DNA from 2 places in the Mesorhizobium sp. CA16 genome. Region 1 is predicted to be linked to the other one. Evidence: predicted binding sites of a transcription regulator. Region 1 holds the regulator's gene; the other holds the start of a gene.
What was found. Region 1 encodes LexA, which represses DNA repair genes until DNA is damaged. Its sites were predicted from a motif close to TGTTCNNNNTGTGTTCNG; they were not measured.
Positions count from the first base shown of each region.

Region 2: the regulator LexA is predicted to act here: its motif matches at 13,444-13,461, upstream of LB525_RS21790 (PA0069 family radical SAM protein).

Region 1 is NZ_JAIUHP010000005.1:145,641-160,692, reverse strand. It holds gene glp (gephyrin-like molybdotransferase Glp) at 1-1,029, shown strand, start outside; gene LB525_RS10040 (alpha/beta hydrolase) at 1,078-1,908, opposite strand; gene kynU (kynureninase) at 1,956-3,203, opposite strand; gene lexA (transcriptional repressor LexA) at 3,637-4,371, shown strand; gene LB525_RS10025 (ComEC/Rec2 family competence protein) at 4,408-6,873, opposite strand; gene gltX (glutamate--tRNA ligase) at 6,976-8,400, shown strand; gene gltA (citrate synthase) at 8,579-9,907, shown strand; gene lpxB (lipid-A-disaccharide synthase) at 9,982-11,163, opposite strand; gene LB525_RS10005 (LpxI family protein) at 11,153-12,070, opposite strand; gene lpxA (acyl-ACP--UDP-N-acetylglucosamine O-acyltransferase) at 12,057-12,893, opposite strand; gene fabZ (3-hydroxyacyl-ACP dehydratase FabZ) at 12,909-13,370, opposite strand; gene lpxD (UDP-3-O-(3-hydroxymyristoyl)glucosamine N-acyltransferase) at 13,363-14,418, opposite strand; gene bamA (outer membrane protein assembly factor BamA) at 14,497-15,052, opposite strand, start outside.
Region 2 is NZ_JAIUHP010000016.1:133,973-149,024, reverse strand. It holds gene glyS (glycine--tRNA ligase subunit beta) at 1-1,425, opposite strand, end outside; gene LB525_RS21865 (hypothetical protein) at 1,678-1,860, shown strand; gene LB525_RS21860 (glycine--tRNA ligase subunit alpha) at 1,857-2,780, opposite strand; gene LB525_RS21855 (GNAT family N-acetyltransferase) at 2,972-3,433, shown strand; gene LB525_RS21850 (tetratricopeptide repeat protein) at 3,853-5,628, opposite strand; gene LB525_RS21845 (DUF1284 domain-containing protein) at 5,832-6,248, opposite strand; gene LB525_RS21840 (biotin transporter BioY) at 6,245-6,853, opposite strand; gene LB525_RS21835 (GntR family transcriptional regulator) at 7,059-7,724, opposite strand; gene LB525_RS21830 (polyprenyl synthetase family protein) at 7,825-8,838, opposite strand; gene LB525_RS21825 (DUF2007 domain-containing protein) at 8,993-9,217, shown strand; gene LB525_RS21820 (tRNA1(Val) (adenine(37)-N6)-methyltransferase) at 9,217-10,014, shown strand; gene LB525_RS21815 (S49 family peptidase) at 10,257-11,114, shown strand; gene LB525_RS21810 (NfeD family protein) at 11,199-11,384, shown strand; gene LB525_RS21805 (4-(cytidine 5'-diphospho)-2-C-methyl-D-erythritol kinase) at 11,410-12,303, shown strand; gene moaB (molybdenum cofactor biosynthesis protein B) at 12,290-12,847, shown strand; gene LB525_RS21795 (glycosyltransferase) at 12,884-13,387, opposite strand; gene LB525_RS21790 (PA0069 family radical SAM protein) at 13,536-14,690, shown strand; gene LB525_RS21785 (ribonuclease HII) at 14,883-15,052, shown strand, end outside.

The sequences.
Region 1 (15,052 bases):
TTCTCCGATGTCGCCTCGGCGCCGGCGCTACTCGAGGTCATCGGCATGGCGCCTGCCGGGCGCGGTTTCTCCGGAACCGTCGGGGAAGGCCAGGCCGTGCGCATCTTCACCGGAGCGCCGTTGCCGGAGGGCGCCGACACGGTCGTCATCCAGGAAAACGTCCGCGATCTCTGCAATGGCAGGATCGAAGTGACGGAGCCGACCGCGGAAGGACGCAATGTGCGTCGCCGCGGGCTCGACTTCGGCCAGGGCGACGTGCTGCTCGAAAAGGGCCGCGTTCTCGATGCGGCGGCCCTTTCGCTGGCGGCCTCGGCCAACCACCCAGCCCTGAACGTCGTGCGCCGGCCGCTGGTCGCGATCATCGCCACCGGCGACGAATTGCTGCCCCCGGGCAGCGCGCTCGGCCCCGGCCAGATCATTTCGTCGAATGCCTACGGCGTTGGAGCCGCCGCCCAGTCGGTCGGCGCGCTCGCGCTCGATCTCGGCATCGCCGCCGACCGCCAGGAGGCGATTGCCGCGCTGGTCCGGAAAGCGGTCGAGGCGGACGCCGATGTCATCGTCACGCTCGGCGGCGCCTCGGTCGGCGACCACGACCTCGTCCATAGCGTGCTGACCGGCGAAGGCATGCAGCTCGATTTCTGGAAAATCGCCATGCGCCCCGGCAAACCACTGATGTTTGGCCGGCTTGGCCATATCCGCTGCATCGGCCTGCCCGGCAATCCGGTGGCAAGCATTGTCTGCTCGCAACTCTTCCTGAAACCGCTGCTTGCCCGGCTCGGTGGCCGCGATCACCATCAGGATATGCGAACGGCCCGGCTTGGCACCGCGATGCGGGCCAACGACCTTAGGCAGGACTATGTGCGCGCCGTCGTGCGCGAGGACGCCGGCACCTTGGTCGCGATACCTTTCGGAATCCAGGACTCCTCGATGCTGCGGATGCTCGCCGACGCCAACGGCCTGATCGTGCGCGAGCCCTTTGCGCCGGCGGCGGAAGCCGGCGCTGAATGCAGCGTGCTCATGCTGCGCTAGGCGTCGACGAAGTCGATCCTGATACGTCGACGAAGTCGATCGTAACCCTTATTCGTCCACCAGCGTACGGGTCAGGGGATGATCCGGGTCGGCGAGGCCATCGACAATGTTGAAATGATGTCGGTCCGGCTCGACCACTGAACGGGTGGAGGCGCCGAGCCCGGTCCAGATGTTGGCGAGCAACGCGCTCTGGCGCAGGAATTCCGCACGCTCGCCGCCGCCGGCCCAGCAGGTGATGCAGGCTCCCTGTCGAGGCCGCAACAATGCCGGGCTTTCGCTCCGCGCTTCCGGCTCGTCGATGTTCAGGGTCTCGTTCAGCGCTGTGAACATCAGCGGCCGAAGGTCGTGCAGGCCTGAAATCGAAACGACCTTGCGTATGCGCCGCGCCACATCGGATGATAGCGGTGAGACCGTGGTCACCATTCGGCTCGCGAGATGCCCGCCGGCCGAGTGCCCGGTCAGCATCAGCGGACCATCGACCATGGCCGCCGCCTTCTCGATCGCTGCCGCGGCCTCGCCGACTATGCCGCTGATCCTGGTCTGCGGGCACAGCGTGTAGGAGGGCATGGCGACGGCAAAGCCGCGGCCGAGCGCGCCTCCAGCCAGATGCGACCAGGAGCTCTTGTCCGACTCCATCCAATAGCCGCCGTGGATGAACACAACGAGCCCCTTTGGCGCCGCAGACGGGAGAAACAGGTCGAAGCGATTGCGCGGCGCTTCGCCGTAGATAACATCGAGCCGCGCCCTGCCCTCTGACTGCAGCCTTTCGCGGAATGCCCGCGCCGGCCCATCCCACGCCGCCGGCCAGCGGTCGCCGCCGGCGATATTGGCGCCATTTGCATAAGCGTCATCCCAGTCGACAATACGATGTCCCAGCAACGGTATCTCCGCGATCAGATCATTTGTTCGGCATCGCCGATTTAAAGTCAGGTAACGGTTGTTTTGACGGCAAAGCGCGCGTCTTGCCAGACGCCAGTGCGCAGGATGTCCTGCAGCACCTCGACTGCATTCCAGACATCGCGGTAGCCGACATAAAGCGGCGTGAAGCCGAAACGAATGGTGGATGGCGCGCGGAAATCGCCGATCACGCCGCGCTCGATTAAGGCACGCATCACCTGGTAGCCATGCGGATGTGCGAACGAGACCTGGCTGCCGCGCTCGGCGCCTGAGCGCGGGCTCTCCAGCTCAAGACCGAAGCCGCCGCATCTGGCCTCGACAAGCCGGATGAACAGGTCCGTCAGCGCGACGCTTTTTCTCCGCACGGCCCTCATGTCGACATCGTTCCAGAGATCCAGCGCCCCTTTCAGCGCGCGCATCGACAGCACCGGCTGCGTTCCGCACAGGAACCGCCGGATGCCCGTGCCCGCAGCGTAGCCCTGCTCGAACGCGAAAGGCCGGGCATGGCCCCACCAGCCGCTGAGCGGCTGGCGAATGTCGCGGTGATGGCGGTTCGCGGCGTAGATGAAGGCTGGCGAGCCCGGCCCGCCATTGAGATACTTGTAGGTGCAGCCGATGGCGAAATCGGCATTCGAGCCGTCGAGATCCACCGGCAGCGCACCCGCCGTGTGGCAGAGGTCCCAGACGATCAGCGCACCGGCTTCATGAGCCTTGCGGGTGAGCGCCGCCATGTCGCGCAGCCGGCCGGATTTGTAGTTGACGTGGTTGACCAGGATGACCGCGACGCGATCGTCAACCAGTTCCTCAATCGTCGGGGCATCTGCGCATTCGAGCCGCAGCACCGTGCCGGACCGCGTCGATGCGACCCCTTCCGCCATGTAGAGGTCGGTCGGAAAGCTGTCGCCCTCGGCAACAATCACCGAACGCTCGGGCCGCATTGCAAGTGCCGCATGCAGGACCTTGTAGATATTGATCGAAGTCGTGTCGCAAACGACCGTCTGGCCGGGTTTCGCGCCGATCAGCCGTCCTAGCTGGTCACCTAGCTCGATGGGCATATCGAACCAGCCGGCGGTGTTCCAGGCGCGGATGAGATCCCGCGCCCATTCCTGCCTCGTGGCAGTCTCGATCTCGCTGAAGGCGTCGATCGAAGCAGCGCCCAGCGAATTGCCGTCGAGATATAGGACGCCTTCCGGCAAGACGAAGCGATCGCGCGTCGCGCGCAGCGGATCCGCGGCATCCATCGCCTCGACTTCGGCGAGATCAGGAATTCCCCTCATTGTGCTGCCGCCTCCATTTCGATCTGGCCAAGGGGGTTGTCTCACCACCCTCGGCGACAGGGCAAGAACCTTTGGTCCTATGTTAGCTGGTCCATAGACGGCGAAGACTGCGGATCGGAACTTCGCCAAGGTTGGCATTTTGGGTTCGTTTCGTTCACGGTGCCACGCGCTTACGGTACGAGCCGACGTGATCCCAACCACGGCTTCGTGATCGTGTCGCGTTGTATTTCAGCTTAAGGGGAACTCCAAAATCGAGCGGAATCAATGCCGCTGCCCCAGGAGGGGCAGCCGGCCGTCACCGGATGCGACATTGTTTCGGCAGCCTTAACAAATTCACTAAACTTTAAACGGTTGCGGAACACAACTGGAACAGATAGTGTTTGTTCTGGGTTTGTTTTTCTGATTCTGGTTTCAGAACCCGTGGGGGCCGCCGATGCTGACGCGCAAACAACATGAACTCCTGATGTTCATCCATGAACGCCTGAAGGAGAGCGGGATTCCTCCATCATTCGATGAGATGAAGGAGGCGCTCGACCTTGCCTCCAAGTCCGGCATCCACCGGCTGATCACGGCGCTGGAAGAACGCGGCTTCATTCGCCGGCTGCCGAATCGGGCGCGCGCGCTGGAAGTGCTGCGCCTGCCCGACTCGATCGCGCCTGGCCTGAATGCCGCGAAGAAGTTTTCGCCGAGCGTCATCCAGGGCGGCCAAGGCAATCTCAGTCGCCAGATCAAGCCGACGACTCCATCACGCACCCCGACGCCAAGCAATGACGACGAGGCCGCGGCGGCCGTATCCATTCCGGTGATGGGCCGCATCGCCGCCGGCGTGCCGATTGACGCCATCCAGCACCAGACGCATTCGATCTCGGTGCCGCCGGACATGATCATGGGCGGCGAGCATTACGCGTTGGAGGTCAAGGGCGACTCGATGATCGAGGCCGGCATCTTCGACGGCGACACCGTCATCATCCGCAATGCGAACACGGCAAGCCCGGGTGAGATCGTGGTGGCGCTGGTCGACGATGAGGAGGCGACGCTTAAGCGTTTCCGCCGCAAGGGTGCCTCGATCGCGCTCGAGGCCGCCAACCCGGCCTATGAGACCCGGATCTTCGGACCGGATCGGGTCAAGGTTCAGGGCAAGCTCGTCGGACTTATCCGCCGCTACTGAGCAGAACTGCCCGGCCTTCTTCGCCCGAACGACAATCTATTGGGCCGGTGCGGCGGCTGGTTTTTCCGGCTGCTTATAGGGCGCCAGTCCCCTCGCCTCGCGCGTGTATTTCCGCTGCTCGTGCCAGGGTCGGTATGGTTCTACGACCGCGTAGCGGACGGTTGGCCGCGCGGTTGCCGATTGCGGATCGAAGAAAACGGCGGCGCTGCCGTCGCGCGCCAGCTGCCGCTTGGTGACGACGAGCACACGCGGATCGCGGCACGGGTTATAGGCCGTGGCGTCGTTGATGACGATGAGGTCGGCGAAGCCGCAGGCCGGCCGGGCGGTGTCGCGGGTCTCGGCGAGCGCGACGATCGCGCCGGAAGGATGCCGACCGATGCAGAGATCGCCGCTGCAATAGAAGGGCGAGCCGGGCGGCAGGTCGGCGGGATCGGCAATGTCCAGCGTATCTTTGGCGAACCTTTCTGGCGGCACGATCTCCTCGGCTTTCAGCGCCCGTTTCCAGTTGTCGGTGGTGAACTCGTTGGAGCGTTCGCGATTGACGGCAAGCTCGCCGCCGCCGATCGGCATCGCCACCAGATGCGCATCCTCCGAGATAAGCACGTCCGGTGTGCGGACGTGCGGAATGGCCAGCAGCGCAGCGAGCGCGAAAGGTACGGCGGCAAGCCTCAGCCAAGTGGTAGCCATGGTCGCGATGACCAGCGCGACCGTCGCCAGCAGCACCGACTGGATCGAGATCAGCCCCACGGCGTCGACCGGTGAGCGCTCGGAAATCCATGCCGAAATGGCGATCATCGCCGTCAGGCCTTTGCCCATGACAAAGAGGAAGGGACCGTCTAAGCCGAAGGGCATGGCCAGCGCGCTCAGCACGGCGAACGGCATGACGACCAATGAGACGATCGGCATGACCGCCAGATTGGCCAGCAGGCTGAGCGGCGACACCCGCTGGAAGTGCCAGATGGCAAACAACAATGTTGCGCTGCCCGCGATGAGCGACGTCACGGCGGCGCCACCCGCTCCAATCGCCAGTTTTCGCGATAAGAACCCGAGAAACGAACGCTTTGCCGGCGGCGCGGTCGTTTTGCCGGCGCGATAGTCGGCAAAGCCGGCATAGGCGCCGACCAGGGCGGCGGTGGCGGCGAAGGACATCTGGAAGCTCGGGCCGACCACTTCATGCGGCGAGACCAGGATGACGGCGATGGCAGAGATCGCCAGGTTGCGCATGGTCAGCGCCGCGCGGTCGAAAAGCACGGCGACCAGCATCACGCCAAGCATGATGAAGCTTCGCTCGGCCGCCACCACGATGCCGGAGATCACGAGATAGGCGGCGATCGACGCCAGCGCGATGCCAGCGGCATATTTCTTCACCGGCCGGCGCGACGAGAAGTCCGGAAACAGCGCGAAGGCGCCGCGCAAAAGCACCATGATCGTGCCGGCGACCAGCGCCATATGCAGGCCGGAGATCGAAATGATGTGGTAGATGCCGGTCCGTCGCATCGACTCGTTGATGGCTTCCGGAATGCCAGCACGAACGCCGACGATCAGCGCCGCCGCGATCTCGCCCTCGGAACCGCCGATGCTGCTCCTGATGTGGTCGGCAATCCCCTCGCGAGCATTTTCTATGGCCGATGCCACGCGCGCGCCAAACGGCACCTCCGTTGGCGCACTCGGGGTCGGCGCGACAAGTTTCGGATAGCCCAGGAAAAAGCCGCTGGCGCCTATGCCGGCAAAATAGCTGTCGAAGGAAAAGTCGTAGCTGTCCGGCCGAACAGGACCTGTCGGCGGCAGCAGCTTGGCATAGCCGGTCAGCATCGACCCGGCCGACATGTCGGACGGGATCCTGCGCGCCGACAGCCTGATGCGGTCCGGCGCGTAGCGCAGCTTCGGACGCTCCGTGGATATCAGATCTATGGTGAGCCGGACACGGCCGTTGGCCATCGCCTCGGCGGTGACGAGGCGGCCCGTCAGCCGTGTCTGGATTTCGGAACCCAGCATCGGGGTCGCCATCCGCCAGGTCTCCACCTTGGCCGCAAGAAAGCCCAAGGCGCAGAAAAACGCCGCCATGAAGACAAGGTGCGTTCTGTGCCGGGAACGCGAGACCGCCGCGCAGACCGCCATCAGGGCGACCGCCGCAAGCGGCCTGTAGAGGTCCGGCTCGGCGCTCAGCGAGAAGTAACAGATCACGCCGGCTGCCAGGAACACCGGCACCAGCAGGAAGCCCACGCCACGGTCAAGCTCGATCTCCATGGCGACGGCGATGCCTCGGCGCAACGCAGGAAGCGAAGCGCGGCCAAGCTGTTTGCGGATTCGGCCTACGGTGTCTATTGACGAGGCTGGCTGAAGCGCACCGGCACCGGGCGGCAGAAGCCCGGCTGGTAGACGGAGTTCCGGAAGCGAAACCGGCGCTTCTTCCGCAGGCGCGGCATGGGCAAACATCAGGCGCTCGCTGACGCCAGCTGTCGTTTCCCCGCCCTCCCTCACGCCCCGGCCACGTCCAGCCATCGGGTCTGCCCCTTGCGCCCCAGACCGCCTATGCTACATGAACGCCGGTCGCGTGGAAGTCTGCGCGAAACATGCATTTTTCAGCGCTTCCTCGAGAGTTCCATGTCCGACAAGGTCGTCACCCGTTTTGCCCCCTCGCCTACAGGCTACCTGCATATCGGCGGGGCGCGCACGGCGCTGTTCAACTGGCTCTATGCCAAGCACACCGGCGGCACGATGCTGCTGCGCATCGAGGATACCGATCGCGAGCGCTCCACCGAAGCCGCTACGGCTGCCATTCTCGACGGGCTGACCTGGCTTGGCCTCTCCTGGGATGGCGAAGCCGTCTCGCAGTTCGAGCGCGCGCCGCGTCACCGCGAAGTGGCGGAGCAGCTCGTGCGCATGGGCAAGGCTTATTACAGCTATGAGACGCCGGCGGAGCTGGAGGCGATGCGCGAGGCCGCACGTGCCAAGGGCCTGCCGCCGCGTTACAACGGCCATTGGCGCGACCGCGGCCCATCCGAGGCGCCCGCAGGCGTCAAGGGCGCGATCCGCATCAAGGCACCGACCGAGGGCGTGACGATCGTCAACGACCGCGTGCAGGGCGAGGTGCGCTTCCCCAACAAGGATCTCGACGACTTCATCATCCTGCGCTCCGATGGCGTCCCAACCTACATGCATGCCGTCGTCGTCGACGATCACGACATGGGCGTCACCCACATCATCCGCGGCGACGATCACCTGACCAATGCCGCGCGCCAGACAGTGATCTACAACGCCATGGGCTGGGATGTGCCGTCGATGTCGCACATCCCGCTGATCCACGGCGCCGACGGCGCCAAGCTGTCGAAGCGGCACGGCGCGCTCGGCGTCGAGGCATATCGCGCCATGGGCTACCTGCCCGAGGCTCTGCTCAACTATCTGGCCAGGCTCGGCTGGAGCCATGGCGACGACGAGGTGATGTCGATTAAGGACATGATCGCCTGGTTCGACATCGGCGACGTCAACAAGGGCGCGGCCCGCTTCGACTTCGCCAAGCTCGAGGCGCTGAACGGCATCCATATGCGCAAGATGGACGACCGGGCGCTGTTCGACATCTTCGTCGCCACCTTGCCCTATCTCGAAGGCGGCCCGGCGCTCGCGGCAAAGCTCGATGACCGGCGCAAGGCGCAACTGCTTGCCGCCATGCCCGGCCTCAAGGAGCGGGCAAAGACGCTTGTGGAACTGGTCGACGGCGCGGCGTTCCTGTTCGTCGAGCGGCCGTTGCCGTTGGACGAGAAGGCGGCGGGCTTGCTCAACGCGGATGCGCGCGCGATTCTGCGCGGCGCGCATGGTGCATTGTCTTCTGTTCAGGGCGACTGGAACGCCGCCTCGGCCGAGGCTTCGATCCGCGACTTCGCGCAGGCCGGCGGGCACAAGCTGGGCGCCGTGGCGCAGCCCCTGAGAGCCGCGCTGACCGGCCGCACCACCTCGCCCGGCGTGTTCGACGTGCTTGCCGTGCTGGGCCGTCAGGAAAGCCTGGCGCGCATTGGAGATCAAATCGATTAGGAGCGAGCTGGCCCAAGAAGATTGGCATTGAAAGGTATGTTTCGCAGTGCAACATTGGGCTTGGCCCAATCTGGCACGCACCTCCTAAAATGCGGTGGCGAGTTCGCGCATTCCGGTGACTTCGACGTGTCGTTTGCAGGAATTGCCTTGCCGGCATGAGGAACAAAAGGAGTTGAGAATGAGCGAAGCTGCGACAAAACCGGAACCGGGCAGCAAAAAGCGCGAGTCGGCCGCCAGGCTTGAGCTCGCCGGCAAGATGCACGAACTAAAGGTGCGAAGCGGAACGGTCGGGCCGGACGTCATCGACATCGGTTCGCTCTACAGCACCACCGGCGCCTTCACTTACGATCCCGGCTTCACCTCCACCGCGAGCTGCGAATCGGGGATCACCTTCATCGACGGCGATGCCGGCATCCTGCTGCATCGCGGCTTCCCGATCGATCAGCTCGCCGAGCACGGCGACTTCCTCGAGGTCTGCTATCTGCTGCTCTACGGCGAGTTGCCGACCAAGGCGCAGAAGGACGACTTCGATTATCGCGTGACGCGCCACACGATGGTGCATGAGCAGATGTCGCGCTTCTTCACCGGCTTCCGCCGCGACGCGCATCCGATGGCGGTGATGTGCGGCGTGGTCGGCGCGCTGTCGGCCTTCTATCACGACTCGACCGACATCTCGGACCCCTATCAGCGCATGGTCGCCTCGATGCGCCTGATCGCCAAGATGCCGACGATCGCGGCGATGGCCTATAAGTACCATATTGGCCAACCCTTCATTTACCCGAAGAACGATCTCGGCTTCGCGGCCAACTTCCTGCACATGTGCTTTGCCGTGCCGTGCGAGGAATACAAGATCAATCCGGTGCTGGCGCGCGCCATGGACCGCATCTTCATCCTGCACGCCGACCACGAGCAGAACGCTTCGACCTCGACCGTGCGCCTGGCCGGCTCGTCGGGCGCCAACCCGTTCGCCTGCATCGCCGCCGGCATCGCCTGCCTGTGGGGTCCGGCGCATGGCGGCGCCAACGAAGCGGCCCTCAACATGCTGGGCGAGATCGGCCATGTCGATCACATCCCCGAGTTCATCGCCCGCGCCAAGGACAAGAACGACCCGTTCCGGCTGATGGGCTTCGGGCACCGCGTCTACAAGAACTATGATCCGCGCGCCAAGATCATGCAGAAGACCGCGCATGAGGTGCTGGGCGAGCTCGGCATCAAGGACGATCCTCTGCTCGACATCGCGATGGAGCTGGAAAAGATCGCGCTGACCGACGAGTATTTCATCGAAAAGAAGCTCTACCCGAATGTCGACTTCTATTCCGGCATCACGCTGAAGGCGCTGGGCTTCCCCACCACGATGTTCACCGTGCTGTTCGCGGTCGCCCGCACCGTCGGCTGGATCGCGCAGTGGAAGGAAATGATCGAGGATCCGCACCAGAAGATCGGCCGGCCGCGCCAGCTCTACACCGGCGCTACGGAACGCGATTACGTGCCGATTGCGAAAAGGTAATTGAGCGAATAGCGAAATAGCAAGTAGCGAATAGGGGAAACGGGCGAAGCCGACACAGCCCTATTCGCTATTCGCTACTCCCTATTCACTCTCTTTATGCACCCCATCACCACCTCGGCGGCGATCTCGCCCGAGGGCCGATCGGTCGCCATGCGCCGGGCAATCTCGGCAAAGCCCGCCTTTTGCCAGGCGCGCATGCCGGTGTCGGCAAACAGGGCTTCCAGCTGCCGCGCCAGGTTCTCCGGCCGGACATACTGATCGTAGAATTCCGGCACCAGCGCGCGATCGGATATCAAATTGGGCAGCAGCGCCGACCACGTCGTCACCATATGCTGCAGAAGCTGGCGCGCGATCGGGTCGAGCTTGTAGCAGGAAACCATCGGAACGCCCGCGAGCGCCAGTTCCAGCGAAACCGTCCCAGACGCGATCAACGCCGCGTCGGCCTTGCCGAAGGCCTGCCATTTGCGGTCCGGCTCGGTGATGATTTCCGGCTTGTCGTCCCAGCTCGCGACCGAGGCCTTCACCAGCTCGGCGACATGCGGCACCGTCGGCAACAGCAAGCGCAGGCGGTGGCCGCGCTGGCGCAGCGCCGACATCGCCTTGCCGAAGGGCTCGATCAGCCGCCGCACCTCGCCGCGGCGCGAGCCGGGCAGCACCAGCACCGTCTTGACGCGGTCGTCGGCGAGATCGCGCGGCTGGCTCTGCGCCTTGGCGGCGCCAAGCACGCCCGGATCCTGCGTCAACCGGTGGCCGACATAAGTGCCCGGCGGTCCGCCAAGACGAGCGAGCGCCTTCACCTCGAACGGCAGGATACAGAGGATGTGATCGACATAGGGCTTCATCGCCACCGCCCTGCCCGGCCGCCAGGCCCATACGCTCGGGCAGACATAATGGACGATCGGAATGGCCGGTGCCGTTGCGCGGATCTTCTTTGCGACACGCAGCGAAAAGTCCGGACTGTCGATGGTGATCAGGCAATCGGGCCGCTCGGCCGCGATCATCGCCGCCGTCTGGCTGATGCGGCGCATCAGCCGCGGCAGGTCGCGCAGCACCGCGCTGAAGCCCATCAGCGCGATCTCGCCGCCATCGAAGAGTGGGGTCAGCCCCAGTTGCTGCAGGTGGCGGCCACCAATGCCGACGAGCTGCACCTTGCGGCCCGTCGTGCGCTCGAGCGCCCGCACGATGTCGGCGCCAAGCAGATCGCCGGATTCCTCGCCGGCGACGATCGCGAGCTTGAGCGGCTTGTCAGCGACCATTAGCCGGCTCCCCATTGGACGCCTCCATGGCGGGCAGGCCGATGATGAACAGGCCGAGAGCATTGGCGCGCGCCAGCGTTTCCGGACCTTCGAGAATTAGGGCGTGGCCGGCTTCCAGCGCAATGCCGGCCAGCCCGGCGGCGTGTGCGGCTTCGATCGTCTGCGGGCCGATGGAGGGCAAGTCGGCGCGCAGCTCCTGCCCAGGCTTGGCGCATTTGACCAGTACGCCGCGCGCCTTGCCGGCCAGCCTGCCGTGGCTGCGCAATTCCCGCGTTCTGTCGAGCAGGCCGGCAGTGCCCTCGATGCCTTCCAGCGCGATGGCTCGACCTCCTATCGCAATCGCCGCCTGGCCGATATCGAGCGCGCCAATGGCTTTGGCGGCGGCGCGCCCGGCTTTGATGTCGCGCCAGTCGGATTGGTTTGGACGAGCCGCCGTCAACGTGCCTTCGCCGGCCGTCAGTTCGGGAACGACCTCATGCGCGCCGACCACCGCAATGCCCCGATCTTCAAGGCTTCGGGTCAACACTTTCAGCAAGCCGTCGTCGCCGCGTCTCAGCGCTCTGATCACGGAACGTATTATGGCCAGCAAGCCAAGTGTCGGTCGAATCTTGCTCAAACGCGGCCTGCGCTTGATTTCGCCGGCAAGAACGAGATGCGTGATCCCATTGCGCTTCAACAAGGGAAGCAGCAGGCCGATATCTTCCAGTGCCAGCGTCTGCCGCTCGTAGGCGGAAAAGTCCGCCTCGCGGTCGACCTCACCCTCGGCGATGATCACGAAGGGCACAAAACCTTGCTTGAGCAGACCATCGGCAACTTCGACGGGCAGGCTGCCCCCACCGGCGATGATGCCGACCCTGGAGCCCGGCGCGAGTACGAGCCCTGCCTTGGCCGGCTCAGCCCTCGTCATCGCCGCTGTCGTCGTCGCCGTCGCCCTTGAGCGATGGGACGGCAAAGTGCCGTTTGCCGCGACTTGTGATGAAATCGATGATCTTCATGGCCGTTGGCGACCCGGCGAACTCGGCCTTGGCGAGTTCCACATTCTCGCCGACGGTGCGGGAACGATCGAAGATCGTCCTATAAGCCTTGCGCAGCAGGTAGATTTCGGAACGCGGCAGGCCGGAGCGCTTGAGACCTATGATGTTCAGCCCACGCAGCTTGGCGCGGTTGCCGGCGGCGATGGCATAAGGAATGACGTCGCCAACGACCGCCGCGCAGCCGCCGATGAACACATTATCGCCGAGGCGCACGAATTGATGAACGGCGGTCAGGCCGCCGATATAGACGTTGTCGCCGATCTCGCAATGTCCGCCCAGCGTCGCGCCATTGGCGAAGGTGGCGTTCTTGCCGACGACGCAATCATGGGCGATGTGGGCATAGGCGAGGAAGTTGCCGTTGTCGCCGACAGTCGTCTCGCCACGGCTGGTGTCGGTGCCGACATGCATTGTGACGCCTTCACGAATGGTGCAGTTCGCTCCGATGACCAGAGTAGTGCGACCGCCCTTGTGCTTGGTGTTTTGCGGCGGCGCGCCGAGCGTCGCCATCGGATAGACCTTTGTCCCCGCCCCGATGGACGTGGCGCCCATCACCGACACATGGCTGACCAGTTCGACGCGGTCGCCGAGGATCGAATCGGCGCTGACATGGCAGAAGGGTCCGATACGGACGCCTTCGCCGAGCTTGGCTCCTTCTTCGACGACCGAGGAAGGATGGATGGATGTCGCGACTTTCATGAGCATTTCGAACCGTCAGCCGGTAACCATCATGGCCGAAACCTCGGCTTCGGCGGCTTTCGCGCCGTCAACCATCGCCTCGCAGGCGAATTTCAGCAGGTTGCCGCGTTTTTTGATCTTCTTGACGTGGATCCTGAGCTGATCGCCTGGAACGACCGGCTTGCGGAATTTCGCGTTGTCGATGGTCATGAAATAAACCAGCGACGGCTTCTCGGTGTTGAGGCTGCGAATGCAGATCGCGCCTGCGGTCTGGGCCATCGCCTCGATGATGAGCACGCCGGGCATGACTGGCTGCTGGGGAAAGTGGCCCTGGAAATGCGGCTCGTTGATGGTCACGTTCTTGATGCCGACTGCGGACTCGTCGCCGTCTATGTCGACGATGCGATCGATCAGCAGGAACGGATAGCGGTGCGGCAGGAGCTTCATAAGCCCCATGATGTCGACCGCGTCGAGTGAAGTTGCCACCGTATCAGCCATTTCCGTCGCCTTGCTTGCGCGTCCTGGCCATCCTGCGCAGCATCGCTATCTCGCGCATGGCTTCCGCCATGGGTTGCGCCGGGTAACCTCCCCAGACCTCGCCTGCCGGCACGTTGTTCATGAATCCACTTCTCGCAGCAAGCTTGGCTCCTGGCCCGATGGTCAGATGATCGGCGAGGCCGACACCGCCGCCCATGGTGACATTGTCGCCGACGACGACGGAACCGGAAATACCCGAAAGCCCAGCTATAATGCAATTGCGGCCGATGCGAACATTGTGGGCGATCTGCACCAGATTGTCGATCTTGGTGCCCTGGCCGATGACGGTGTCGGACATCGCGCCGCGGTCGACAGTCGAATTGGAGCCGATCTCGACATCGTCCTGGATGATGACGCGGCCGATCTGCGGCACGCGTTCAGGCCCTTTGGCGCCGCCGACAAAGCCGAAACCATCCTGGCCGATCCTGGCGCCGCCATGGATGATGACGCGGTTGCCGATAAGCGCATATTGAATGCTGACGCCGGGGCCGATGAAGCCGTCGCGGCCGATCTGGCAGGAACGGCCGACAACGGCGTGGGGCGCAACGACCGTGCCGCTGCCGATGGATACGCCGGCACCGATCACGGCGCCTGCCTCTACGATCGCCCCGTCCTCGATATGCGCGGATGGATCGATAAACGCATGGGGCGATATGCCGGTTTCTCCGGTCAATGGCCCCGGAGTCGCAGCCTGCGGAAACAACAGGCGCCCGACCATCGCGAAAGCTTGTTGCGGGCGCGGATGCATCAGCACCGCGATGCCCGGCGGCGCCTTGCTAGCGAAATCGGCGGGGCATAGCACCGCGGCCGCCCTGAGCGACGGCATCAAGGCGAAATTGCGCTTGCCGTCGACAAAGACGAGCGCGCCGTTGCCACCCTCGTTGGCGGGAGCCAGCGCCTCGATGGCAATTTCGGCCTGATCGGAATCGAACAGGCTGGCGCCGGTCAGATTCGCGACCTCGCCAGCCGTGTACCGGCGTGAAGGCGCGAAGAACACCGGATCGGTCATTCCAGAAGTAATATCCAGCTGGGTTGGATCGGTCCACTCCGGGCCGTCATCCGGCCCGGAACCATCGCAACCACAAAGTTAGAAGCGGGTCGCGATACCGAAGTTGAATTCCTGAACGTTGTCAGTCGACTCTTTCTTGACCGGGATCGCATAGTCGATACGAATCGGGCCGAACGGCGAAGCCCACATTAGGCCGAGACCGACAGAAGCACGAAGCTTCATGCCGGTTGAGGACGAGTCGACACCGACAAGCTTGTTGCCATAAAGCGTCGCTGCATCCGCAAAGACAGCGCCCCGCAGGCCGAAGCTCTCCGGAATTACGGGCAGCGGGAACTGCGCTTCAGCCGAGGCATTGAAGTAGGTCGTGCCACCGAGATGGTCGCCGCTGCCTCCGCTAGCCACGGGGCCAATACCGCCATACTCGAAACCACGGATCATGCGGTCGTTGCTCTGGAAATAGTCAAAGACACGCAGATCGTTGCTGCCATAGGCCGCAAGATAGCCCGCGCCGCCCGAAACCAGACCGACCAGATCAAGCTGCTCTGACAAGGTCTGGTAAACACTGGCGCGCCCGGTCACCTTCACCCACTTGGCATCGCCGCCAAGACCGGCAAACTCGGTCGTGCCGGTGACG
Region 2 (15,052 bases), on a different contig from region 1:
GCTGCCCATGGCGCCTTGCAGCTCGGGGAACTCGCCGACCACTTCGGTCTGCAGATCGGCCTTAGCGAGCACCGACGCGCGGGCGACCAGCGCGGCATCGGCGCCGACGACCGAGGCAAGCTCCTGTGCCAGCCGCTTGATGCGCTCCACGCGCTCCCCTTGCGTGCCCAGCTTCGCGTGGAAGGTGACGTTGAGATGGTCAAGACGCGCCATGCGCTGGTCGAGCGGCTTCTTCAAATCCAGGTCGAACTTCGCCGCCGATTCGTTCAGCTGGTCGAGGTCGGGCAAATCGCCTTGATCGGTCCGCCAGAAATAGAGCGCATCGGACAGGCGGGCGCGCACCACCTTGCCGTTGCCGTAGGCGATCTCCTTGCCGCCGTCGCTCGCCTCGATGTTGGCGACCAGCACGAAGCGGTTCGAAAGCGGCGATTGGCCAATCTCCCCCCTAGAGGGGGAGATGCCCGGCAGGGCAGAGAGGGGGGCCTCGCGCTGAGTCCCCTCTATCGGCTTCGCTGACATCTCCCCCTGCGAGGGGGAGATCGGGCGCGACGTCACGAAACACTTCTGGTTGGCGCGGATGGTGAGGCGGATGACCTCGCCCGGAATGGTGAGGAAATCCTGCTCGAACTCGCCCATCAGCACGACCGGCCATTCGACCAGGCCGGACACTTCCTCCAGCAGGCCCTCGTCCTCAACCAGGTCGAGGCCGTTGGCAAAGGCGATGTTGCGGGCATCGGCCAGGATGATCTCCTTGCGCCGGTCGGCATCGAGCACGACCTTGGCCGCCTCGAGCTTCGCCACATAGTCGTCGAAGCGGCGCACGGTGATCGGACCCGGCGCATGGAAGCGATGGCCGTAGGTGACGTTGCCGGCGTGGATGCCGTCGATCTCGAAATCGACGATCACCGGCTCCTCGGTCTCCGGCCCGAAGGTGCAGACGATCGACTGCAGCGGCCGAACCCAGCGCAGCGAGCCGGGTTTCGCCGAGGCCGGCCCCCAGCGCATCGATTTCGGCCAGGGAAAGCTTTTGATGATGCCCGGCACCAGCTCGGCGATGATCTCTTCGGCCGCCCGGCCCGGCTTCGCGATGTGGGCGACGTAGAAGTCGCCCTTCTTGGGGTCGGAATGGACATGCGCCTCGGCGATCGACGAAAGGCCGGCCTTGCGAAGGAAGCCCTGCACCGCCTGCTCGGGCGCCGTGGTCGAAGGACCCTTGATCTCCTCGCGGATGTCCTTCGAGCGCGCGGTCAGGCCACGGATGTCGAGCGCCAGGCGCCGCGGCGTCCAATATTCGCGCGCCGCCTCATAGGTGAGACCCGCCTCGACCAGACCGTCGGTCAGCATCTTCCTAAGGTCGCCGGCAGCCTTGCGCTGCATGCGGGCGGGAATCTCTTCCGAGCGGAGTTCCAAGAGCAGGTCGGGCATAGTTAAGCTCCCCACCCTCCCCTTGATGGGGAGGGTCGGCGCGAAGCGCCGAAACGAATGGGCGGGAGATAGCAACTCGGCCGCCCGCTGTCACCCCGCCAGCAGATCGCCTCTTCGACCGATTTCGCGGAATTTTTCGACCCGCTGTCGGGTTGGCGCGGGGCTGCCCGTCCTTGGAGCAGAACTTCCCATGAACCGAACGCTGCGCTGAAGCGACAAACGCTCAGGCAGAGACCTATTGGCTGAACGGCGATGAAGACGGTATCGAGAACCCTGCAGATCCTGGCGCTCAGCGCCTGCTTCGCCGCCCAGGCACACGGCACGATCACGATGCCGGGGATCAGGCAGGCCATGCGCACGATCGACGGCGCATCGGCGCAGATCGTATTGCCGGCCGGCGCTGCCATCGAGACCGTGAAATCCGTGTCGGCTTAAGCCGCCGCCAGCCCGCCCGCCCGCGTCTTGAGGAACGCTTCGCCGCAGGCCTTGGCCAGATTGCGTACGCGCAGGATGTAGCTTTGCCGCTCGGTGACCGAGATGACGCCGCGCGCGTCGAGCAGATTGAAGACATGGCTTGCCTTGATGCACTGGTCGTAGGCCGGGAAGACCATGCGGTGCATCGCCAGATTGTCGCTTGGCTTGGGCGTGCCGGCATCGAGCAGCGCGTTGCACTCGGCCTCGGCGTCCTCGAAATGCCTCAGCAGCATTGCGGTGTTGGCGAATTCGAAATTGTGGCGCGAATATTCCTGCTCGGCCTGCAGGAAGACGTCGCCGTAAGTGACCTTCTCGGCGCCCTCGCGGCCGTTGAAGTTCAGATCGTAGACATTGTCGACGCCCTGCACATACATCGCGAGCCGCTCCAGGCCGTAGGTCAGCTCGCCGGCCACCGGCGCGCATTCGATGCCGCAGACCTGCTGGAAATACGTGAACTGCGAAACTTCCATGCCGTCGCACCAGCACTCCCAGCCGAGCCCCCAGGCGCCCAGCGTCGGGCTTTCCCAGTCGTCCTCGACGAAGCGTATGTCGTGCAGCAGCGGATCGACGCCGATTGCTTCCAGCGAGCCGAGATAGAGTTCCTGCAGGTTCGGTGGATTGGGCTTCAGGATCACCTGGTACTGGTAATAATGCTGCAGGCGGTTCGGGTTCTCGCCGTAGCGGCCATCCTTCGGCCGACGCGAGGGCTGGACGTAAGCGGCATTCCAGCGCAGCGGGCCCAGCGCGCGCAAGGTGGTGGCCGGATGGAAGGTGCCGGCGCCGACCTCCATGTCGTAGGGCTGCAGGATGACGCAACCATAGTCCGCCCAGTAATTGTGCAAGGTCAGGATCAGCCCCTGGAAGGAGCGGCTGGGATGCATATGGGCGGGAATTTCGATGGTCACGGCGGCCTCGGAAAGCGCGGGATGACGCTTCCCTAGTTGCCGGGCCGCCGAGCGTCAAGGCGGTGGCTCGCGCCCGGCAAGGCGGAAAGCTTTGCGGCGGCTGGACCATTGCCGTCGAGCGGAGGCCGCCGTTTGCTCCGTTCCAGCTCAACGACAGAGGTTTCGCTATGTCCGGTCAACTCACCATACGACCCGTCACACGGCAGGACTACGAGCAGTGGCTGCCGCTCTGGGACGGCTACAACGCATTTTACGGGCGCTCCGGGCCGACGGCGCTTTCCGGCGAGATCACGCAGATGACATGGTCGCGTTTCTTCGATGCCTATGAGCCGGTGCATGCGCTGGTGGCCGAGCAGGAGGGCAAGCTTCTCGGCCTCGTCCACTATCTCTATCATCGCTCGACCACATCGATCGCGCCGAGCTGCTATCTGCAGGACCTCTTCACCACCCAGGCCGCGCGCGGCCAGGGCGTCGGCCGGGCGCTGATCGAAGGCGTCTATGAACGCGCCAGGCAAGCCGGCGCGAACCGCGTCTACTGGCTGACGCATGAGACGAACCACACCGCAATGCAGCTCTACGACAGGATCGGCGAGAAGTCGGGGTTCGTCGTCTATAGAAAAGTGTTCTAGTTTCCTCGACACGGGGATCTGAAAGGCCGCTGTTTGTCGGCGCGCAAGCGCGCAAGATTGTGACCGTTCATCCCGTGAAATCAGCGAAAAAGCTGGCGATTGACTGAAGCCGCCCGAACCTCGTCATTCTAGGGCGGAGCAGCCGCGAAGCGGCGTCGCGGAGACCCTGGAATCCATTCCGTGACCCTGATCAAGAGTGCAGCGGAGCAGAATTCTCCCCCCGCAACAGCGCTCATACGTCACGGAATGGATCCTCGGGTCTGCGCGCGTCGCTTCGCTCCTTGCTCCGCCCGTGGATGACGACAGAGTGGCCGTTTCGGCCAATCTCCACCTGCCAAGGCCCGACCTCGGCAGACGCCGAGCCGAAACGAAAACGGGGCTCGATGAGCCCCGCATTCTTCAATGTTGACGAAAAGCGCTCAGCCTTTCGGCGCGGGCGTCGGCTCCGGCTTCACCTTGGGGGTTTCCTGCGCGGTGTTGGATTCGATCGGCGGCAGGCCCTTGAGCAGCTTCTGCTGCAAAGTGGCGAGCACATCCGGATCGGGCTTCAGGTCGCGTGCCTGCGTCCACTGGTAGGTGGCCTCGAGCTTGCGGCCGACGCGCCAGTAGGCATCGCCGAGATGATCGTTGAGGACCGGATCCTCCGGCTTAAGCGAGACGGCGCGCTCCATCTCGCGCACGGCGTCGTCGAAGCGGCCCATGCGGAAATAGGCCCAGCCCAGCGAATCGACGATGTAGCCGTCGTTCGGCCGCAGATCCACGGCCTTCTGGATCATCGCCAGGCCTTCCTTGAGGTTCATGTTCATGTCGACCCAGGAATAGCCGAGATAGTTCATGACCTGCGGCTGGTCGGGCTGCAGCTCCAGCGCCTTGCGGAAATTGGGTTCCGCCTTCGGCCATTCCTTCAGCCGCTCATAGGCGATGCCGCGCTGGTAGAAGATGTTCCAGTTGGCGGCGGTTGGCGTCTTCAGCTGGTCGACAGCCTTGTCGTAGAGACTGGCGGCCGAGCGGAAATCTTCCTTCGAGCCATAGACGCCGCCAAGCGCCAGATAGGCGCGCATGTCGTCCGGGTGCCTTTCGAGATAGGCCTTGAGATGCGAAATCGCCTCATCATGCTTGTCGAGATCGGCAAGATTGAGGCCGATCTGCAGGTCGGAGAGCTCCTTCAGCGGCGAGGAGGCCGGAATGCGGCGGTAGAGCGAGACGGCGCCTTCGCCGTCCTTCAACTGCTCGGCCACGGCGGCAAGCTGCACAAGGGCTGCGTCGCTGTCCGGCTTCAGCGCCAGGGCATATTGCAGATAGAGCCGCACGAAAGGCTCGCCGCCGCCGCGGTTAAGCGCGGTGGCAAGGTCAAGCAGGATTTCGGATGCGCCGTCGGCCGGACCGGTGACGAGCGGCTCGATCGTGTCGCCCTTGGTGATGCGGTCCCGCAGCGTGGTGATTTCGAGCTTGCCCGGCGCGAAGGCCTCGGCCTGGTTCAACACCGCCAGCGCCTTCGACTTGTCACCCTTGCGGACCAAGAACGAGGCATAGGCCTGGGCGTTGCGCATCCAGGTTTCGGGCGCGGAGCCGCCGGCCGCGGTATCGGCCATGGTGGCGGCGTAAAGTTCCTCGGCCTTGTCGTTCAGGCCGGCGGCGTCGGCGATCAGCGCGCGGTGGAATGATTTGAACAGGCCGAACCAGTCCGGGCCCTTGAGCTTGTCGATGGAGTCCATGGCCTCGGACGCGTTGCCGGCACCTTCCTTGGCCCAGCCGTCCATGACGCCCGAGAGCAGCCGGTCGAGATCGGATTCCAGCGAGAGCTTCAGCCAGTACTGCGCCTTGGCGTAGTCCTTCTTGTGGAAGGAATCGATGGCCAGAGCCAGGCGCGAGAAGCGCTCGACGTCCGGCACTTCCTTCAGCTTGTCGGCATAGACCAGCGATTCCTCGAAGCGGCCTTGCGCGACCAGAGCCAGCATCAGGCTCTGCTGCAATTCCTTGTCGTTCGGCGCAAAGGCCAGCGCCTGCTTGTAATAGGCGATCGCATCGTCGAGATCGTTGTCGCTTTCGGCGATATGAGCCGCGAGATAGGCGCCCGAGAAAGACGTGATCTGGAGCGGTCGGGCCTCTTCCTTGGCCTGGACCGGCAGCACCCAAAGCGCCACACCGGTCAAAAATGCCAGCCTCGTCAGCCAGCGCGCACGTCCTTGCCGCATCGTATCCCTTTCAGCCAGATGCGATCCCGCCCTTGGCGGACCGCCCACAGACTCGCTCTTTTCCGGTCAAAGCATGGCCTTTTTGGGGTCAGGCTTCAATTGCCGGGCGAATCACAATGCAATCATCCGGCTTAAAAAACGATGCCGCGCCAGCGAAAATCCCGCGCGCAGGCCCGGGACGCCCATATGCGGCATCGGATTGCCTACAGATAGGTATCGCTGAATCCGCTGGCGGCAACCGTATCGCACAGGCCGGACCATTCGCAGCCGGAGCACGCCTGGCGCGTCAGGCCGGCGGAAAAAGCCTTGCGCATCCCCGCCAGTTTGTGGGCGTCCAGCACCAACCGGTCTCCGGCCTGGATCGGCCGCCCGAGGAGAGCGCCAACATCGCGCGCCGCCATCCGGTCCCGCTCGGCGGCGCTCTCGCGCAGGCAATGCGGCTCCGGCTCACCGAGCAGCGGGGCGCAGACGTCGTCCGGACCGGCAACGATCACCACCGCCTCGCGCTCACCCAACCGCTTCACCACCTTGTCGTAATTGGCGGTGAAGGCCGGCGAGTAGCCCTTGCCGACATAGGTCAGCAGGCAGAGCAGATGATGGGCGCGCAGCTTGACGGTCATCGCGTTCCGGACGAGCGGTCGCCTTGCTCCGCACGATAGGTGGAAAAGAGCTTCAGCGTCGCCGCCCCCAGCGCCGACTTGAGCAGGCCGCCGACGATGAAAGGCACGAAGCCGAAGGTGATGGCCTTTTCAGCGCCGATCATGACGGCAAGCCAGGCGGTGCCCAGAACCAGGCAAAGCAGGTTGCCGATGAGCATGGCAGCGAAGGCAAGCATGACGCGGTTCCCGTTCCAGCCGCGTTCGGCCAGCCAGCCGACGACAGCGCCGACGACCGGAAAGGCGAAAAGATAGCCGCCGGTCGGGCCAACGAAATGCTGTATGCCAGCGGCGCCGCCTGCAAGAACCGGGAAACCGGCGGCGCCCTCGACGAGCCAGGCGGCGATGGTCAGCGCACCGAAGCGCCAGCCATAAAGCGCGCCGACCAGGGTGACGGCGAAGGTCTGCATGGTGACCGGAACCGGCACCATCGGCACCTCGATATAGGACGACAGCGCCAGGAACAGCGAACCAAGGATCACCGCGCCGATCTGCCAGGCGAGCGAACGGCTGTGCAGCCGCAATGGGCTGAAGGAGGGGTTTTGGGTCGAAATGGCTGCGTTGGTCACGGTGTCTTCCTTGGCTCGTGTGAATTATAGATAATGTTTCGACTTCATCTATTATCGAATCCATATTCTGAAACGAATGGCAAGCGCCTGCCCTCGAATTCGTCATTCCAGGGCGGAGCAAGGAGCGAAGCGACGTCGCTCCGCTCCTTGCTCCGCCCTAGAATGACGAGGCTGAGAAGCCTCGGCCAATCGCCAATCGCCAAACCTACCCCACGATGGCGAAGGCGTCGCGGGTCTTGCCGGAAGCGGTCTTGACCGGCTTCTGGCCGATCCATTGCACGTGCCGCCCGAGTGTCGCGGCGGCCGATTCGGTGTTGCCTTGTCTCAGGGCGCTCAGAATCGCGCGGTGATCCTGGTCGGTGCGGATTTCCCATTCCGAGCGCCACGCCGCGAACAGGAAGCGCGCGCTCGCGGCATGCAGGTCGTCGATGGTGGAGAGCAGGCGCGGCATGTTGCAGGGCGCCAGGATCAGCCGATGGAAGGTGCGATTGGCCTCTTCCCAGGAGCGCACGTCGCGGGATTTGTCGCCGGCCTTGGTCGCCTCCTCGGCCTGGTCGAGGATCGACGCCGTCAGATGCGGCACGGCATGGCGCAGCGCCAGCACTTCGAGCGCCGCCCGCATCTCGGCCACCTCCCTGACCTCGCCGAGATCGAAAGAGGCGACACGCACGCCGCGGCGCGGCTCGCCGATCGCCAGCCCTTGAGCCTCCAGGCGTCGGAAAGCCTCGCGCACGGGCACATGGCTGGTGTTGAATTCCTCGGCGACATGGTCCTGGCGCAGCCGCGAGCCGGGTTCGATGGCGCCCGAAATGATGCGGTCCGCCAATTCCTTGCTGATGCGGACGGCGATCGTGTCTTCTTTGCTGGCCATATTTTATAGATAATTTGCCGGGCCGCCGTTTGTCGAGACGGCCGGCGCGGGATTCACAGGCGCCCTTCCCGGCGGACGCAAATGAGCCGGTCCTGCAGGCTCAGTTGACGCGGCTGATGCAGAAATCGATGACGTCGATCAAAGCCGACTTCTGCGGCGTCGCCTCCAGCGGCGCCAGCGCGTCGCGGGCGATCTCGCCGAAATGGCGGGCGCGGCCGATCGTATCGGCGATCGCGCCGTGGCGGGCCATCAGGCCGATGGCCTTTTCAAGCCCGGCATCGTCGGCGACGTTGTCCTCGATGGCGCGCTTCCAGAAGGTGCGCTCGGCCTTGGTGCCGCGCCGGTAGGCGAGGATCACCGGCAGCGTCACCTTGCCCTCGCGGAAATCGTCGCCGACATTCTTGCCGAGATCCTTGCTCGAGCCGCCATAGTCCAGCGCGTCGTCGATAAGCTGGAAGGCAAGGCCGAGATTCATGCCGTAGGAGCGAAGCGCGGCGCGATCGGTGCGCGAGGCCTGGCCGATGACCGGCCCGACTTCGGCGGCGGCCGAGAACAGCGCCGCCGTCTTGGCCTTGATGACGGCGAAATGCTCGTCCTCGGTGGTCTCGAGGTTCTTGGCGGCGGCAAGCTGCATGACCTCGCCCTCGGCGATGATGGAGGCCGCGGCCGACAGGATGTCCAAGGCTTCCAGCGAGCCAACCTCGACCATCATGCGGAAAGCCTGGCCGAGCAGGAAATCGCCGACGAGCACGCTCGCCTGGTTGCCCCAGATCATGCGCGCCGTCTTCTTGCCGCGGCGCAGCGCGCTCTCGTCGACCACGTCGTCATGCAGAAGCGTCGCCGTGTGCATGAATTCGACGGCGGTCGCGAGCTTGACATGGCCTTCGCCGGAATAGCCGAACATCTGCGCGGCGGCGAGCGTGAGCATGGGCCTGAGCCGCTTGCCGCCGGAGGAGATCAGATGATTGGCGATCTCCGGGATCATCTCGACGTCGGAGCCGGCCTTGGACAGGATCAGCTCGTTGACCCGCCCCATATCGGCGGCTGTCAGATCGATCAAATCCTTGATGGAAGCGGGTTCCCGCTTGCCTTCGATGTTGAGAACGACACCCACCACGACAACTCCCGTCAATCTGACGCACCCTTGGTCCCTCGCCGACTCTAGGGCGGCGCAACCGGGCACGGCAAGAGGCGAATTAGCGCGGCTCCGCCGACAGAGTGTCCACGCGCACGTTTACACGAACGCCACAACCTGCGATTTTCGTTTCATGATCGAGCTTGTCCGCACCAACGACGCCGTCGTCATCTCATTTGTCGAATCGCTGATGCGCGATGCCGGCATCGCCTGTTTCGTCGCCGACCAGAATATGAGCGTGCTCGACGGTTCGCTCGGCATCCTGCCGCGGCGCGTGATGGTCGATGCCGAAAAGGTCGATGCCGCACGGCGCATCCTCAAGGATGCCGGCATCGAGAACGAGATCCGCAAAAAATAATGGGAGCCAGCACCGCCCCCGTCCCGGATACGCCGGCGCACACGATCGATGCCTTCCATCGCGGGCGCTTCTGGCTGGTGCAGCCGAGCCGCGGCGGTCATCGCGCCGGCATGGACGCCATGATGCTGGCGGCCGCCGTGCCATCCGGCTTTTCCGGCCGGCTCGCCGATTTCGGCGCGGGCGCCGGCGCCGCCGCCCTTGCCGTGCTGTCGCGCTGTCCGGCGGCGCAGGCCGTGCTCGTCGAGCGCTCCGCCGAAATGGCCGGGTTCGCCACTGCCACGCTTTCGCATCCCGGCAATGGCCATCTCGGCGACCGCGCCTCGGTGCTGACCGCCGACGTAACGCTGACCGGTCGCGCGCGGACCGAGGCCGGGCTTGCCGACAACTCCTTCGACTTCGTCATCATGAACCCGCCGTTCAACGCGGCCGAGGATCGCTCGACGCCCGACGCGTTGCGCAGAGAGGCGCATGTGGCGGAGGACGGCCTGTTCGAGCGCTGGATCAGGAGCGCCGCCGCCGTCGCCAGGCCGCGCGGCGGGCTGGCCGTCATCGCGCGGCCCGAGCAGTTGGTTGCCATCGTGGACGCGATCGAGGCACGCTTCGGCGATGCCGAGTTGCTGTGCGTGCATCCGCGGCCGGATGCGGCGGCGATCCGCATCGTCGTCAGGGCGGTGCTCGGCGCGCGCGGAAAATTGTCGATCCGCCCGCCGCTCATCTTGCACGGGCCGTCCGGCAACGGGCCGGCGGAGCGGACGGAAATGATCAATAACGGCCTGGCATCGCTGTTCGGCGATTGATCCTTGAAGCGCGTCGCGTTGAAATGGATTCTAGCGACGCGCTTCAAGTTTTTGTTTTATGCATGTCTTTTTCGCAAAACCGCTGCACACTTTTGCGCGACATGCACTGGCCGGCGATGCGGCATTGCCGTTGGCCGGCGAGTTTCTTACATGCCCAAGCAGGATGACGCTGCGCCCGTGAAACAGACCAACCGACCTGATCTCATCTTGCTCCTTTGCCTTTTGTCCGGAGACAATCGTTCGTGAAACGCCTTTTCAACCGCCTGCTGCCGAAATCCTGGCGCTCGACAGTCGTCACCATTCCGGTCATCCGGCTGCAAGGCCCCATCATGGCCGGCGGAGGCCAGTTCCGGCCGAGCCTGTCGCTCGCCTCGACGGCCGGCCTGATCGAAAAGGCGTTCGGCTTCGACGCGCCGGCGGTCGCCATCTCGATCAATTCGCCGGGCGGCTCAGCGGTGCAGTCGCGGCTGATCTTCAAGCGCATCCGCGACCTGGCGGCGGAAAAGAACAAGAAGGTGCTGGTCTTCGTCGAGGACGTGGCGGCCTCGGGCGGCTACATGATCGCGGTTGCCGGCGACGAGATCTTCGCCGACCCGTCCTCGATCGTCGGCTCGATCGGCGTGGTCTCGGCCTCGTTCGGCTTCCCGGAGCTGATGAAGAAGATCGGCGTCGAGCGGCGCGTCCACACCGCCGGCCAGAACAAGGCCGTGCTCGATCCGTTCAAGCCCGAGAAGGAGGAGGACGTCGAACGGCTGAAGGCGCTGCAGCTCGAAGTGCACGAAACGTTCATCGACCTCGTCAAGGAACGGCGCGGCAGCAAGCTCAAGGACGACCCGGACCTGTTCACCGGCCTGTTCTGGACCGCCAAGCGCGGTCTCGAGCTCGGCCTTGTCGATGCGCTGGGCGATATGCGCAGCGTGCTCAAGACCCGTTTCGGCGAGAAGACGCAGCTCAAGCTGATCACCGCGCCGCGCGGTCTGTTCGGCCGTTTCGGCCTGTTCGGCTCGCGCGTTTCGGCGCCGGATATCGCGGCGGCCGCCGCCAGCGGCGTCCTCGATGCGGCGGAAGAGCGCGCGCTGTGGGCGCGCTTCGGGCTTTGAAAAAGCCATGAATGCGGCTAGCATGGCCGCTTGACCGACCCATTCGGCCGGCCTTGCCGCGAGGACGCGGGAGGAGTTTTAGAGATGCCGCAGATCATTTTCTTCGCCGTTGTCGGCGCCGCCGCTTACTTTGGCTACCGCGCTTTCGTGCGCGAGGCCGAACGCGTGACGGCCAAGATCCGGCGTACCGAAAGACAGGCGGCGAACGGCACGACGGGCACGCTGGTCAAGGACCCCAAGACCGGCGAATATCGTCTCGCCAAGGACTGATCCCATCTCGCCAGCAGCCGACATCCTGCAGCCCGGCACAGAGGTCCGGACATGGCTTGCGCCTGCCAAGATCAACCTGGCGCTGCATGTCATCGGACAGCGCGCCGACGGCTACCATCTCATCGACAGCCTTGCCGTCTTCACCCGCTTCGGCGACCGGCTCGAGATCGAGTCGGCGGAAGAGGATGACTTCTCCGTATCCGGCCGTTATGCCGCCGGGCTGCCGCTCGACATAGGCAATCTGGTGGTGAAGGCGCGCGATGCCTTGCGCCGGGAAGCCGGCATGCAACAGGGGTCGCCCGTTGCCATCCGGCTGGAGAAGAACCTGCCCATCGCCTCCGGAGTCGGCGGCGGCTCGAGCGACGCGGCGGCCGCGCTTAATGGCCTGGTGCGGCTCTGGAAGCTCGATGTCGATGACAATTCGCTGGCCCGGATCGGGCTTTCGCTCGGTGCCGACCTGCCGATGTGCCTCAAATCAAAGCCGCTGATCGCACGCGGTATCGGCGATGAAGTCTCGCCGCTATCCGCCTTTCCTGCGCTTGGGCTGGTGCTGGTCAATCCGGGCATCGCGGTCTCGACGCCGGACGTGTTCAAGGCGCTCTCCAGCCGCGATAACGAGGCGCTGCCGCCGCTGCCGAAGCGCTTCGACTTCCACACGATCCGCAACTGGCTGGAGACGACGCGCAACGATCTCGAACCTGCCGCGCGTTCGATCGAGCCGGCGATCGGCGAGGCGCTCAACGCGCTGAAAAAAGCCGACGCCGCCTTCGCGCGCATGTCCGGCTCGGGCGCCACATGCTTCGGCCTGTTCGAGACCGGCAATGTTGCAAAGCGCGCGGCGATCGAGATCCGCGCCCGCCACCCCGACTGGTTCGTTGCCGCGACGCGCAGCATGGAGGTGAGCGATGGCGAAGCTTGACGAAAGCCGGCCCTTCATTCCGGTGCGCATCGCCGTGCTTACCGTCTCCGACACGCGCGGCCTCGCCGACGACAAATCCGGACAGACGCTGGCCGACCGCATCGCGGAAGCCGGCCACAGCCTTGCCGCGCGCGATATCGTGACCGACGACCGCGACAAGATCCGCGACAAGGTGCTTGGCTGGTCGAAGGACGAAAACATCGATGTCGTGATCACCACCGGCGGCACCGGCTTCACCGGCCGCGACGTGACGCCGGAGGCGCTGGAGCCGATCTTCGAAAAGCGCATGGACGGCTTTTCGGAAGTCTTCCACCGCATCTCCTACGACAAGATCGGCACCTCGACGATCCAGAGCCGGGCGACCGGCGGCGTCGTCAACGCCACCTTCGTCTTCGTGCTGCCGGGCTCGCCCGGCGCCTGCAAGGACGCCTGGGACGGCATCATCAAGGCGCAGCTCGACTACCGGCACATGCCCTGCAACTTCGTCGAGATCATGCCGCGGCTGGACGAGCATCTCAGGCGCGGCGGCAAGCCCACCTCGTAAAGCTCAGTTAAGGCGCCCGGCCGGCACCGCGGGGCATCATTTCGGCGGCGCGATCCAGATTTCGGCGTTCAGCCTTCTGGTCGCCAGGCCGCGCGCCAGGGCTTCGGCGCTGCGCGCGCTCTTTGCCAGAGCCGAGGCCTGACGCTTGCTGATGACAAGCCCCTCGGCCAGCGCACGATTGCTCGAGAACACCCTGGCCAGGAAAGGCGCACGGTTGGCGCGGGCGCGTGAAAAGCGCGCCGGCATGGTCTGTTTCGCGGTGTGCGCCACGACTTCGTCGATCCAGCCCTCGGCGAGCCGCGCCCCTGGCTCGAGCAGGAGCAGCCAGTCGCCCTTGGCCTGGCCGATACCGGCGCCGATCCCGCCGGTCGCATAGTGGCAGCCGGCATGCTCGGCCACCCGGTGCGTCTGATCGGTCGAGCCTTGATCGCAGACGATCACGTCGCGCACGACGCCTTCGACCGCGCCGCCGACCAGCGAGGCGAGCGTACGGGCAAGCCCCTCTTCGTCGTTGCGGGTTTCGATAAGGACGCTGAGCATTTTAGCCGAATAGCGGAAAGTGCGGCGATGCGCCAGTTGTGCGCTTCAAGCGAAAAAGTTCTTGCTTTGTTCTCTTCGGCGAAATAGGAATAGTTTCATGAACAGAGCGATTCGACAGCCTGCCGACAGTCCCTGGGAGAGGGCGAAAATGGAACAGATCGTGCGCGCCGACATTGCCGCTTTCGGGGCAGGCCGAGCCGAGATGGCGAACGCGATGATCGAGCAGAGCGGCTTGCGCGTGCGGCCCGATCGCAATCGCGGCCGCTCGGCCGGGATCAATCCGTCCGGCCGGTTCGAGCCGATCAGCCGGCATGTGTTCGACGACGGCTGGAACTCGCTGGAGGAACTGCCGCCGTTCAAGACGGAAGTGCAGGTCGAAAAGCCGCGCACCATCATCACGCGCAACGAGTCGCCTGACATCTCCTTCGACCGTTCGATCAACCCCTATCGCGGCTGCGAGCATGGCTGCGTCTACTGCTTCGCCAGGCCGACGCATGCCTTCATGGGCCTGTCGCCGGGGCTCGATTTCGAATCGAAGCTGTTCGCCAAGCCGGATGCCGCGCGCATGCTGGACAGGGAATTGTCAAAACCGGGCTACCAGCCGCGCACGATCGCCATCGGCACCAACACCGATCCCTACCAGCCGATCGAGAAGCAATACCGCATCATGCGCGAGATCCTGGAAGTGCTGGAAGCGCGCGGCCATCCGGTCGGCATCGTCACCAAGTCGGCGCTGGTGACACGCGACATCGACATCCTGTCGCGCATGGCCGAGCGCGGCCTTGCCAAGGTGGCGCTGTCGGTGACGACGCTCGACCGCGTGCTGGCGAGAACGATGGAGCCACGCGCCTCGACCCCGACGAAGCGGCTGGAGGCGATCAGGCAGCTTTCGGACGCCGGCATCCCGGCATCGGTCATGGTGGCACCGATCATTCCTGGGCTTACCGATCCGGAGATGGAGCGCATCCTCGATTCGGCTAGAGCCGCCGGCGCGCGGGAGGCCGGCTATGTCATCCTGCGCCTGCCGCTCGAAGTGGCGCCGATCTTCAAGGACTGGCTGTTGCGCCATTATCCCGACCGCTACCGGCATGTGATGTCGCTTATCCGCTCGATGCGCGACGGCAAGGATTACGATTCCGAATGGGGCAAGCGCATGAAGGGCGCCGGTCCCTATGCCTGGCAGATCGGCCGGCGCTTCGAGATCGCCGCCAAGCGGCTCGGCCTCAATGTCGAGCGGCGGCAGCTTCGCACCGACCAATTCGTCGCAGGCACCAGTGCCGGCGAGCAGCTGATGCTGCTTTGACGCCAGCACCGGCCATGACGGCCGGCGCTAAGCACTTCCAGGCAAAGCGATTTTCGGTCTGGAATTGTCGCCCTCAAGAATCCCGTCCGGCCCCTGTCCCCCGGCTGTGAGACGGTGCCTTCCCGGTCCGACGCCCCATCCGACCCGGAAGGACTTGCGGAGAATCGGAGCCGATGCGAACCTCGCCGCACCATGGCTCGCGCGCGTTCCGATTCTCCGCTTCTCTTTGAAATGGTCGAGAAGCCCGACTTCTCGATCGAGACGAAAGCGATAGCCGACGGGCTGTGGCCGGTCGCCGGCATGGACGAGGCCGGCCGCGGTCCGCTCGCCGGTCCGGTGGTGGCCGCCGCGGTGGTGCTCAA